One region of the Blautia faecicola genome, then DNA from elsewhere that is predicted to be linked to it. Evidence: riboswitches for the same ligand, from Rfam matches in the RefSeq annotation. Region 1 holds a riboswitch; the other holds the start of a gene.

Region 1 (5,119 bases):
TATGGCAGATATCGCAAGGATGACCGGGGACGAATCGTTGTATGCAGCGTGTGAGAAATTGTGGGACAGCATCACAAAAGAGAAAATGTATATCACCGGTGGAATCGGCGGTACACATATCGGCGAAGCATTTTCCTTTCCCTATGATCTGCCGAATGATACGGCGTATGCGGAGACCTGTGCTTCGATCGGTCTGGTATTTTTTGCAAGAAGGATGCTGGAGATCTGCCCGGATGCAAAATATGCGGATGTGATGGAACTGGCGCTGTATAATGGGATTTTAAGCGGCATGGCACTGGACGGAAAGAGTTTCTTCTATGTAAATCCGCTGGAGGTACTGCCGGAAGCGTGTCATAAGGATGAGAGAAAATTCCATGTCAAACCGGTACGGCAGAAATGGTTTGGCTGTGCATGCTGCCCGCCGAATCTGGCGAGACTGATCAGTTCGATCGGGGCGTATGCGTTTACGGAGAAAGAGGATACGCTGTTTGTACATCTGTATATGGGAAGTACATTGAAGAAAATGGTTGGCGAGCGCGAGGTACAGGTGCGTGTGGATTCGCAGATGCCGTGGGACGGGGAGGTTGCGGTCACGGTAGAGGCGAAGGGAACGGAGTTTGTACTTGCGATGCGGATTCCGGGATGGTGTGAAGGGGCATATACCCTGGAAGGCGCCGAGCAGGACGAGGTATCAGTGAAAGACGGGTATCTGTATGTGAAGAAGGCATGGGGAGAAAGTGATACGGTGAAGCTTCATTTTGCGATGCCGGTACGGCTGGTAGAGGCGGACGAAAGGGTTCGTGAGGATGCCGGCAGGGTGGCAGTGATGCGCGGACCGGTTGTGTATTGTCTGGAAGCGGTGGATAATGGGGAGAATCTGCATCTTCTGGAGGTGGAGCCGGAGGCTGAGGCACGGGTTTCGGATGGGGAGATCTGTAGAAATCAGGTGAAGGTTGTGCTGATGGAGGGATATAGAGTTGTGGATACGGCGAAGAAAGAGGGGGAATTGTATCATGTGTATAAGAAGAAGGAGAGAAAGCCTGTGGAGTTGAGGTTTGTGCCTTATTATACGTGGGCTAACAGGGGGGAGAATGAGATGGAGGTTTGGGTTAGAGTTTAGAAAAGTGTGAGGCGTTTCTGAGTTTGGTGGTAACTGATAAGTTTGAAAAGAATAATAGTACTTTTTACACACATATTTAAAATATGTATTTGTGAAGTGAAAAAAGTGAAAAGAGAGTCATTCATTAGAAAACGTGGGAGCGATTATGCAAATAAAATAGGTATTCGATGGAGGGAGAATTAGCGGGAAAGAAGGGTTGACTTATTTGGGGACTTTGTTATACTTACTGATGACAGAGTTTTCCAGTGCCTCAAGGTGGCGGTTGCTGCTGCGGGGATAATAGGGAATCAGGTGGGAGTCCTGAACGATCCGGTCACTGTGAACAGGGAGTGTTGTCATGGGATGCCATTGCATGGAGAGATCATGTGAGAAGGTTTGACAAGGCGATGATCTGTGAGTCAGAAAACCTGCTGGGAAAGTTGGTGATGAGCTTCCGAAGAAAGCAGAACTCCAAAAGATCGAAAAGCATTATTATGTTGTTTCAGTCTGAAGACAGGGATTGTGTGTCTGTAGTTGTATCTGACTTTTGAGAAGGATATGGCTACTTTTTTATGTTCAGGAAACTTGTATGCTGACGGGTTTACGGTCACTTCTCGTTTGACCGCCACAGATGATACATTTATAAAGAAAGGAAATGTGAGATGAAAGGAACAGGAAAGAGAGTACTTTCGGTATCTCTGTCTGTAATGATGGCACTGGGTATGCCGTCGGGCACATTTGCTGCTGCTCCGGATACGGAAGTGGCCGGGCAGGTGAGCGAAGCGGAAGTTCCGGTGACAACAGAGCCGGAAGCGACTGTGGAAGTTACACAGCAGGTGACAGAGACTTCGGAGACAACGAAAGAACCTGTAAAAGAGGAAGCAACACAGGAAGAAAAGGAAACGGAAAGTAAACAGGAAAAAGCAGAAGCAGCAACGGAAACAAAGGACAGTGCAGCGGATGCAGAAACTGTAAAAGAGTTACCGGATCTGAAAGTGACAAAGACAGAGCTGATTGAAACCAAAGACGAATACCTGGTTACGGTTTATACAGACAGCGATGTGTATGATCAGTTATATGTAGGAAAGAAAGAAGATACCGAGAAAAAAACGGTCGTAGAAGGAAAGAAGAGTCCGAACGGACAGTACACCTTCCAGTTTGTCGTCAGCGAGGAGAAGCTTGGCAGCAAATTACAGATCGTACCGGGCATGAAAGCATCCGGTGAGTGGTACACAAAAGAAGATGTCTTCTGCCAGGTACCGGAGAAATCTCAGACAGCATCTGCAAAGACAGAGACAAAAGAGCAGACGCAGGCAGAGGATCAGAAAGAAGAGAAATCTGTAGTTACCACAGCAGACAACAGCAGTACAGCAGAGAATGTAATCAAAGCAGTATATGCGACGGATGAAGCTAACGGAGACAAAGCAGGAACGGATTATTCCATGTTCAAAATTGCAAAATCTTCAGCAACCCTGAACGGGGATCAGATCGATGTGGAAATCTATGTAAGTCCGGCGAGCAGTGGAAGGTTTACATACGATGCACTGTATATCGGAAGATGGGATGACGAGACCAAGGAACCGCTGGTAATGGGCGAAGTGGATACTGAGCTGAATCTGGAGAAATTCGCGTTTAGCGTACCGGCAGAGAAAAATGGTCAGGAAGTCATCTTTGTACCGAGAAACGGAAGAACACAGAAGTTCAGTTCCAGTAAAATTGCACTGAAACTGCCGACACTGGGAAGCACTGATACAGATCCGGAACCGACCACGGCACCATCCGTACCGGACGGAAGCAAAGTGGAAAACAGTATCACAGCAGAAAAAGCAGACGGATCTGCATTTACGATGTTCAATGTGGAAAAATCCACCGCAACAGTGAATGGAGAAAACATTAATATTGAACTGTACCTGAAAGCGAATGCATCCGGAAAGTTCTCATACACCGGTATTTACCTGGGAAGTAAAGAAGATGAAGAGAAAACACCGGTCATTGAGGGAACGATCAACGAGGATAACAATCAGGTATACAAATTCAGCATTCCGCTGAGCAAAGCAGGAACAAAATTACAGTTTGTACCGATCAAAGCAAACGGAACATTCTACAGCAGAGCAGACCTGTATCTGACGATTCCGGAGTTCAAAGGTAACGGGGAAAACCCGGAGCCGACCACGGAACCGACCGAAACACCGGATCCGGATGTGACACCGTCAGATACCTCCAAAGCACAGGTGATCAAAGCGGACGGAACAGAATTCAAGATGTTCCAGATCTCAACCTTTGAGGCAAAGGTGAATGGAGATAAGATCGATCTGACCGTGGAGACCACAAACACATCGTTTGACAAGCTGTATCTTGGTAAAAACAGTGATGAAAATAAGACACCGGTGATCAACGGAACACAGGACAACGGGGTATGGAGATTCAGCTTCAGCGTGGATAAGAGCCTGACAGGAAAAGCCATTTCGGTTGTTCTCGGAAAACCGGACGGTAACTGGTACAGCAATCAGCAGTTGTATCTGGTTGTGCCGGAAGTAAAGGGAAGCGAAGATGTTGAACTGCCGGAGGCAGGTGTAACCATAGAACAGGGCGGTACTGCGGCAACATTAAACGGATTTAAGGTAGTAAGTTCTTCTGCGAAACTCTCCGGCGATCAGGTGACCGTTACATTTACCGTAGACGGAACGATCTATGACAGAATTTATCTTGGAAAGAAAGATGACCAGACCACATTTACCTTCCAGGTATCTGCAGATCAGCAGGGAATCTACGTTCCGATTACGCCGGGACGTACCAACGGAAGCTGGCTGACCAGCGGAAGAAATCTGTTTATCAAGATTCCGAACGTAGGGAAAACCTTTGATGCGGCAAGCTATCCGAACGGAATATATGATGTTTATGGCAATGCCCATACGCAGAATGGTGTATTTAACATTGAAGATGACAGTACGATCACGGTAAAGGGAGACGAGATCACAGTTACCATTTACTCTGGTTCTACTTCTTACGATAAACTGTATATCGGTGAAGTCGGAGACAGTGATGATGTCAAAGATGCCAATGCAGTAGAAGGAAAACTTCTCGGAGAATCGGATCCGAGCCGTCCGGAATACCGGGTATATACCTTCACCCTGAAAAAATCCCAGCTGGGAACCAAAGTTCCGTTTGTATTACATAACGCAAAAGGAACAGCAAAATGGCTGACAAAACAGGATTATCTGGAGATCCCGCAGTTTATGACAAAGATCGGGGATGTACCGGAAGATATCATTTACCGGAAAGCCAATCTCACGACCGATGCAAAAGATTTTATCATCAACGCAGACAAGAGTTACTACATGGTTACCAGTGGAGCACTTGGTCGTGTGGTGATGGCTACGGACAGCGATATCTATGACAGAATGTATTTTGGAACCAGAGACGAAATCAACAAAGCAATCAAGAGCGGAGACGGCGGAAATTATCTGTCTCTGTGGAAACTGACCAATGGTGCGTATGGATATATTTGGGATGGATTCACCACAGATATTACCGGAAAGACATTTTCTTATGTACTCTACAGCACGAAAACCGGAAAATGGTCCGAGGGAACGTATCAGATGACCATTCCGGCTCCGGATACCATGACGACAGCCTGCACAGATGCGGGAACAGGAAAAAGTCAGGTAGAGAGCGCGGATGATCCGTATGCAGATGCAAAAGCTCCGGATGTGGATGCAACGCCATCCCAGGAACCTACACAGGAACCATCCAATGCTCCGGCAGACGGTATCTACAACACTACCGCAGAGACCGGTGCAGCCATGTTCAAAGTGGTTGGTGTCAAACTGACCGTGAAAAATGGTAAAATGACAGCATTAATCACATTAAGTGGTGAAGGCTATGATTACCTGTATATGGGAACCGCAGCCGATGCGGCAACCGATACCGGCAACTGGATCAAATACAACGGAACAACTACCTATACACTGGACGGCGAGACTAAAACCGGAAGAACGTATGAGATTCCGGTATCCGCAC
Region 2 (5,119 bases), 1.3 Mb from region 1:
TACCGAAGAATTTGCCCGTTACTTCCGCTATATGCTGGAGCATGGGGTACATCTTGGACCGTCTCAGTTCGAGGCAATGTTCTTATCCAATGCGCATACCGAAGAGACAACCAAAGAGACTCTGGATATCTTTGAGGGATTCCTGAAAGCGGAGTAATTTTAAGAGGATAATAAATGAAAAGTGAATGGATGATAACCCTGCTCACGGCAGGGGGCATCCTGATCCTGTGCACTGCCATGATCATCTGGGATAAGATCCGGCAGCGCAAATGGTTTCTGCGGCACTTAAAACAGCGCTGGGGAACCATACCGGATCGGGAATATACCCAGGAGGAACTTGAGAGCATTTCCCATTATGCCAGACGGCATGAGGGCGAACCGTTTATGATCGATGACATCACCTGGAACGATCTGCAGATGGACGAAATTTTTATACGCATGAACAATACACTATCGTCCTGCGGAGAAGATGTCCTCTATCAGATGCTGCGTCAGCCACAGATGCACCGGGAAGTGCTTGAGGAGAGAGAACGACTGATTGCGTATTTTCAGACACATGAAGAGGAGCGGATCCAGGTACTCACCCGGGTAAAGGAAGTCAAAAAGATCTGGAAAATGTCGATTGCAGATTACATCGATGCACTGAAAGACGTGGATCGCACCGGAAGAGCAAAATATCCCATGCTTGCGGGACTTTCGGTCGCAGCGATCATCGCTACGTTAATAAAACCGATTCCCTGTATGTTTCTGCTGCTCCTGATGCTCTGTGTCAGTGCGGTGGTTCATACAAGAGATTCCAAAAAGATCGAACCGTATCTGAACTGCTTCGTCTGCATCCTGCGCCTTCTGCGGGCGGCGGATCAGTTTGAAAAACTGGACAATCCGGTGATCCAGACGTATCTCGACCGGATCCGAGAGGGAAGAAAGAAAATGAAAAGTTTCCGCCGGGGTGCTTTTTTGGTGGCTTCGACGAATTCTGTACAGGACGGGCTGGAAGCCATCGTTGTTTCCTATCTGCGGATCATTTTCCAGGTGGATTTTATCAAGTTTTATTCGATGCTAAAGCATGTGGAAGGAAATGAAGCAATCATCGAGGACATGTATCAGGCGATCGGGGAACTGGATGCCCTGATCGCAGTCGCTTCGTTCCGAGAGAGCCTTCCGTATTACAGTCTGCCGGAATTTACGGAAACAGACAACGCAGAGGGTGCATCTCTGGAAGTTGAGGAACTGTATCACCCGCTGATCGCTGATCCGGTGGTAAATGGTATCCGGATGCAGCGGGGTGTGCTGATCACTGGCTCAAATGCCTCCGGAAAATCCACATTCCTAAAGACGATCGCGATCAATACGATCCTGGCGCAGACGGTGCATACCTGCATCGCAAAACAGCACCGGGGAAGTTTTCTGAAAGTTCTTACCTCGATGGCACTGCGTGACAATCTGGCAGGTGGAGAGAGTTACTATATGGTAGAGATCCGTTCTCTGAAACGAATCCTAGAGGAATGTGAAAAGCCCGAACCGGTACTATGTATCGTGGATGAGGTTCTTCGCGGAACGAACACGATCGAGCGAATTGCCGCATCCTCGCAGATTCTTCATTCTCTGGCAAAACCGAAAGTCCTTGCGATGGCGGCAACGCACGATATCGAACTGTCTTATATCCTGGAAAAAGAGTATGATAATTATCACTTTGAGGAAGAGATTCAGGAAAAGGATGTGGTATTTGACTATAAACTCCGTACCGGCAGAGCCATGACGAGAAATGCGATCCGTCTGCTTGCCATGATCGGCTATGATCCGAAGATCATCGAGGCAGCGCAGGAGAGTGCGAAACAGTTTGAAGAAACGGGTGTGTGGAAATAAAAGGAGAAGTGTTATGTTAGTAAAAATCTATACCGACGGCGCAGCCAGAGGCAACCCGGACGGACCGGGCGGGTACGGCTGTGTCTTGCATTATACCGATCGAAACGGAAATCTTCACGAGAAAGAGCTTTCCGCAGGATACAAAAAGACAACGAATAACCGGATGGAACTGATGGCGGCGATCGTGGGACTTGAAGCTCTAAACCGTCCCTGCCAGATCCAGTTATACTCCGATTCCAAGTATCTGGTTGATGCTTTTAACCAGCACTGGATCGACGGCTGGATCAAAAAAGGCTGGAAACGCGGAAAAAATGAACCGGTAAAAAATGTGGATCTGTGGAAACGGCTGTTACAGGCGAAAGAACCGCACCAGGTAGAATTTATCTGGGTGAAAGGCCACGACGGTCACGAGATGAATGAGCGGTGTGATTACCTGGCAACCTCCGCGGCGGATGGAGACAATCTGCTGGTGGATCCGGGGATCGCATAAAGAAAAAGGTCATTCAGAATGATTTTGTTATAAAAAACAGATGAAAAATCTGATCTTCGGGAGAGAGGAAGAGAAGGAGGATCTTTTATTATGGGAACAAAAAAGAATAATCTGGGGGTTCGTATCGCAATGGCGGTAATCGGAATCGCACTGACTGCGGCTTCCGTAGGACTCCAGAAAATTTCAGGGCTTGGAGTGGATCCGTTCAGCGTTATTATTTTTGGATTTTCCAATGCTTTTCATGCGACATACCAGACGGTATACATTGTGGTGTGTGCTGTTTTGCTGATCATAGCATTTATCTTTAACCGAAAATTACTTGGAATTGCAACAGTTGTCAATCTGTTTTTCAGTGGATTTGTCACAGATGCCACCAGAAAAGCAGTTGTAAAAATGGTGGGAGAACATCCGTCAATGGCAGTGCGTGTGATTTTACTGTTGATTGTTGTGATACTGATTTCTATTTCCTCTGCTTTGTATTACTCTTCAGAGCTTGGCGTGTCTCCATACGATGCACAGGCACTGACAATCACGGAGAAAACAAAATTTCCGTTCCGCGCAGTAAGAATCAGTACCGACGTGGTATGTTGTGCGGTCGGCTTTGCTCTGGGAGGAGACCTGGGACTGGCCACACTGGTCTATGCTTTCTGTATGGGACCGTTCATCCAGTTTTGCAGAGAACATTTTACGGATAAGATGGCAGCAGGAGAAATGTTTCACAAATAAAGAACGAGAATAAGGGAAAATCCGCTGGTGTCCAGCGGATTTTCTGTGAGCACGGAGTATATTTGAAATTATATTTTGAAAAACGGTGTGAGAGCAGACAGCACAGCATCCGGTGTATTTTTTTCGTGAGTTTTTCCAACGATCACGGAATAATGATTGACAGTATGCACGTAGAATGCTATACTCATTCTGTTAAAAAGATAACGGTAAAAATTACCGAATATCGACCACATAGAAAAGCGTAAGGTGTCGGATGACAGAAGATTTCTGTTAATCCGGTGAAAAGGGAAACAGGTGTGAATCCTGTACGAACTCGTCACCGTGATTCGCGAGGGAAGACAAAAACCACTGGGAAACCGGGAAGGTGTCAAACCGCTTGAGCGATCAGCCGGGAGACCTGCCTTTGCGCAGTACGGGAACGAAAGTTCAGGCCACGAGGAATTGGCAGTACGAAAGAAAAACCTGTTTGCTTGTATAAAAATGGTTTTTCCGGCACTTATGGTGAAAGAAACATCTATAACCGTTAAACGGTTCTGGTATCCCTGAAACTGATTCTGAAACTATAAGAAGAATTCCAAATGTAGTACCTACTACCTTCGTCTCCGGACGGAGGTTTTTTACGTTTCATGCGGGCAGGACCCCAGACAACCTTCTTCGGAGAGCCGTCCTGTACCACCGTGGTACACAATCTCAAAAGGACAAAGACAGGAGGAACCATGAGATGAAAAAGAAAATTGTAGTGCTGATGCTTTCAGCAGCTATGACCATGTCCATGATGACAGGATGTGGAAACACAGCAAAGGATGACAGTGCATCCACAACAACAGAAACAACAAAGGATGCAGAAGCCACAGAAGAAGCAGAGCCGACAGAAGAAGCCACAGAAGAAGCAACAGACGACAGTGCATCTGACCAGGAGGCAGCAGATAAAGTAGCAGCCCTGATCGATCAGATCTATGTGCAGGAAAGAAACGACAACACTGACGAACAGTGTAAAGAAGCCAAAGAAGCCTGGGATGCTCTGACCGACGCACAGAAAGAACTGGTAGAAGGTGAAAATGCAGACCCTGATTACTTCGGAAGAGATACCGGTGATGCATCCAAGGACGATCCGTTAAACGGAGATGACATCGGTGACAACGAACTGCTGGTAGTAAGTTTCGGTACTTCCTTCAACGGCAGCCGTGCAGCAGATATCGGAGGTATCGAGAAAGCCCTGCAGACCGCATATCCGGACTGGTCCGTAAGAAGAGCCTTTACCGCACAGATCATCATCAACCATGTACAGGCCCGTGATGATGAGAAGATCGACAATATGGATCAGGCCCTGCAGCGTGCCGTAGACAATGGCGTAAAGAACCTGGTGGTACAGCCGACCCATCTGATGCATGGCGCTGAGTATGACGAGCTGACAGAAGCAGTAGAAGGCTACAAAGATAAATTTGAATCCGTAACTATCGCAGAGCCACTGTTGGGAGAAGTCGGGGACAGTGACGATGCAGTCAATGATGACAAAAAAGCAGTAGCAGAAGCCATCACAGCAGAGGCAGTAAAAACTGCAGGATATGATGATCTGGATGCGGCAGAGGCAGACGGAACCGCATTCGTATTCATGGGACACGGAACTTCCCACACTGCGAAGATCAGCTACAGCCAGATGCAGAGCCAGATGAACGATCTGGGATACAAGAATGTATTTATCGGAACTGTAGAAGGCGAGCCGGAAGATACTGCATGTGAAGCAGTGATCGAAAAGATCAAAGAAGCAGGATACAAAAAAGTAGTGCTTCGTCCTCTGATGGTAGTAGCCGGAGACCATGCAAATAACGATATGGCCGGAGATGATGAGGATTCCTGGAAGAGCCAGTTCGAGGCATCAGGAGCATTTGACAAGATTGATACTCAGATCGCAGGACTGGGAGAGATCTCTTCTATCCAGGATCTGTATGTAGCACATAGTAAAGCTGCAATTGATGGAAAGAGCGCTTCTACAGCAAACTAAAACATATCAGATACGTAACTGCTCAGCACCCACTG

What was found. Region 1 has a riboswitch for cobalamin ahead of ETP43_RS11925 (hypothetical protein). Riboswitches for the same ligand answer to the same signal wherever they lie in the genome.
Region 2: another riboswitch for cobalamin. It lies ahead of ETP43_RS06005 (sirohydrochlorin cobaltochelatase); the one in region 1 lies ahead of ETP43_RS11925 (hypothetical protein).

What each region holds. Positions count from the first base shown of each region.
Region 1 covers NZ_SDKC01000001.1:2,651,906-2,657,024, reverse strand. The annotation lists gene ETP43_RS11930 (glycoside hydrolase family 127 protein) at 1-1,120, shown strand, start outside; cobalamin riboswitch at 1,351-1,549, shown strand; gene ETP43_RS11925 (hypothetical protein) at 1,762-5,119, shown strand, end outside.
Region 2 covers NZ_SDKC01000001.1:1,333,004-1,338,122, forward strand. The annotation lists gene hemL (glutamate-1-semialdehyde 2,1-aminomutase) at 1-157, shown strand, start outside; gene ETP43_RS05990 (MutS-related protein) at 175-1,866, shown strand; gene rnhA (ribonuclease HI) at 1,880-2,356, shown strand; gene ETP43_RS06000 (YczE/YyaS/YitT family protein) at 2,447-3,082, shown strand; cobalamin riboswitch at 3,310-3,502, shown strand; gene ETP43_RS06005 (sirohydrochlorin cobaltochelatase) at 3,804-5,084, shown strand.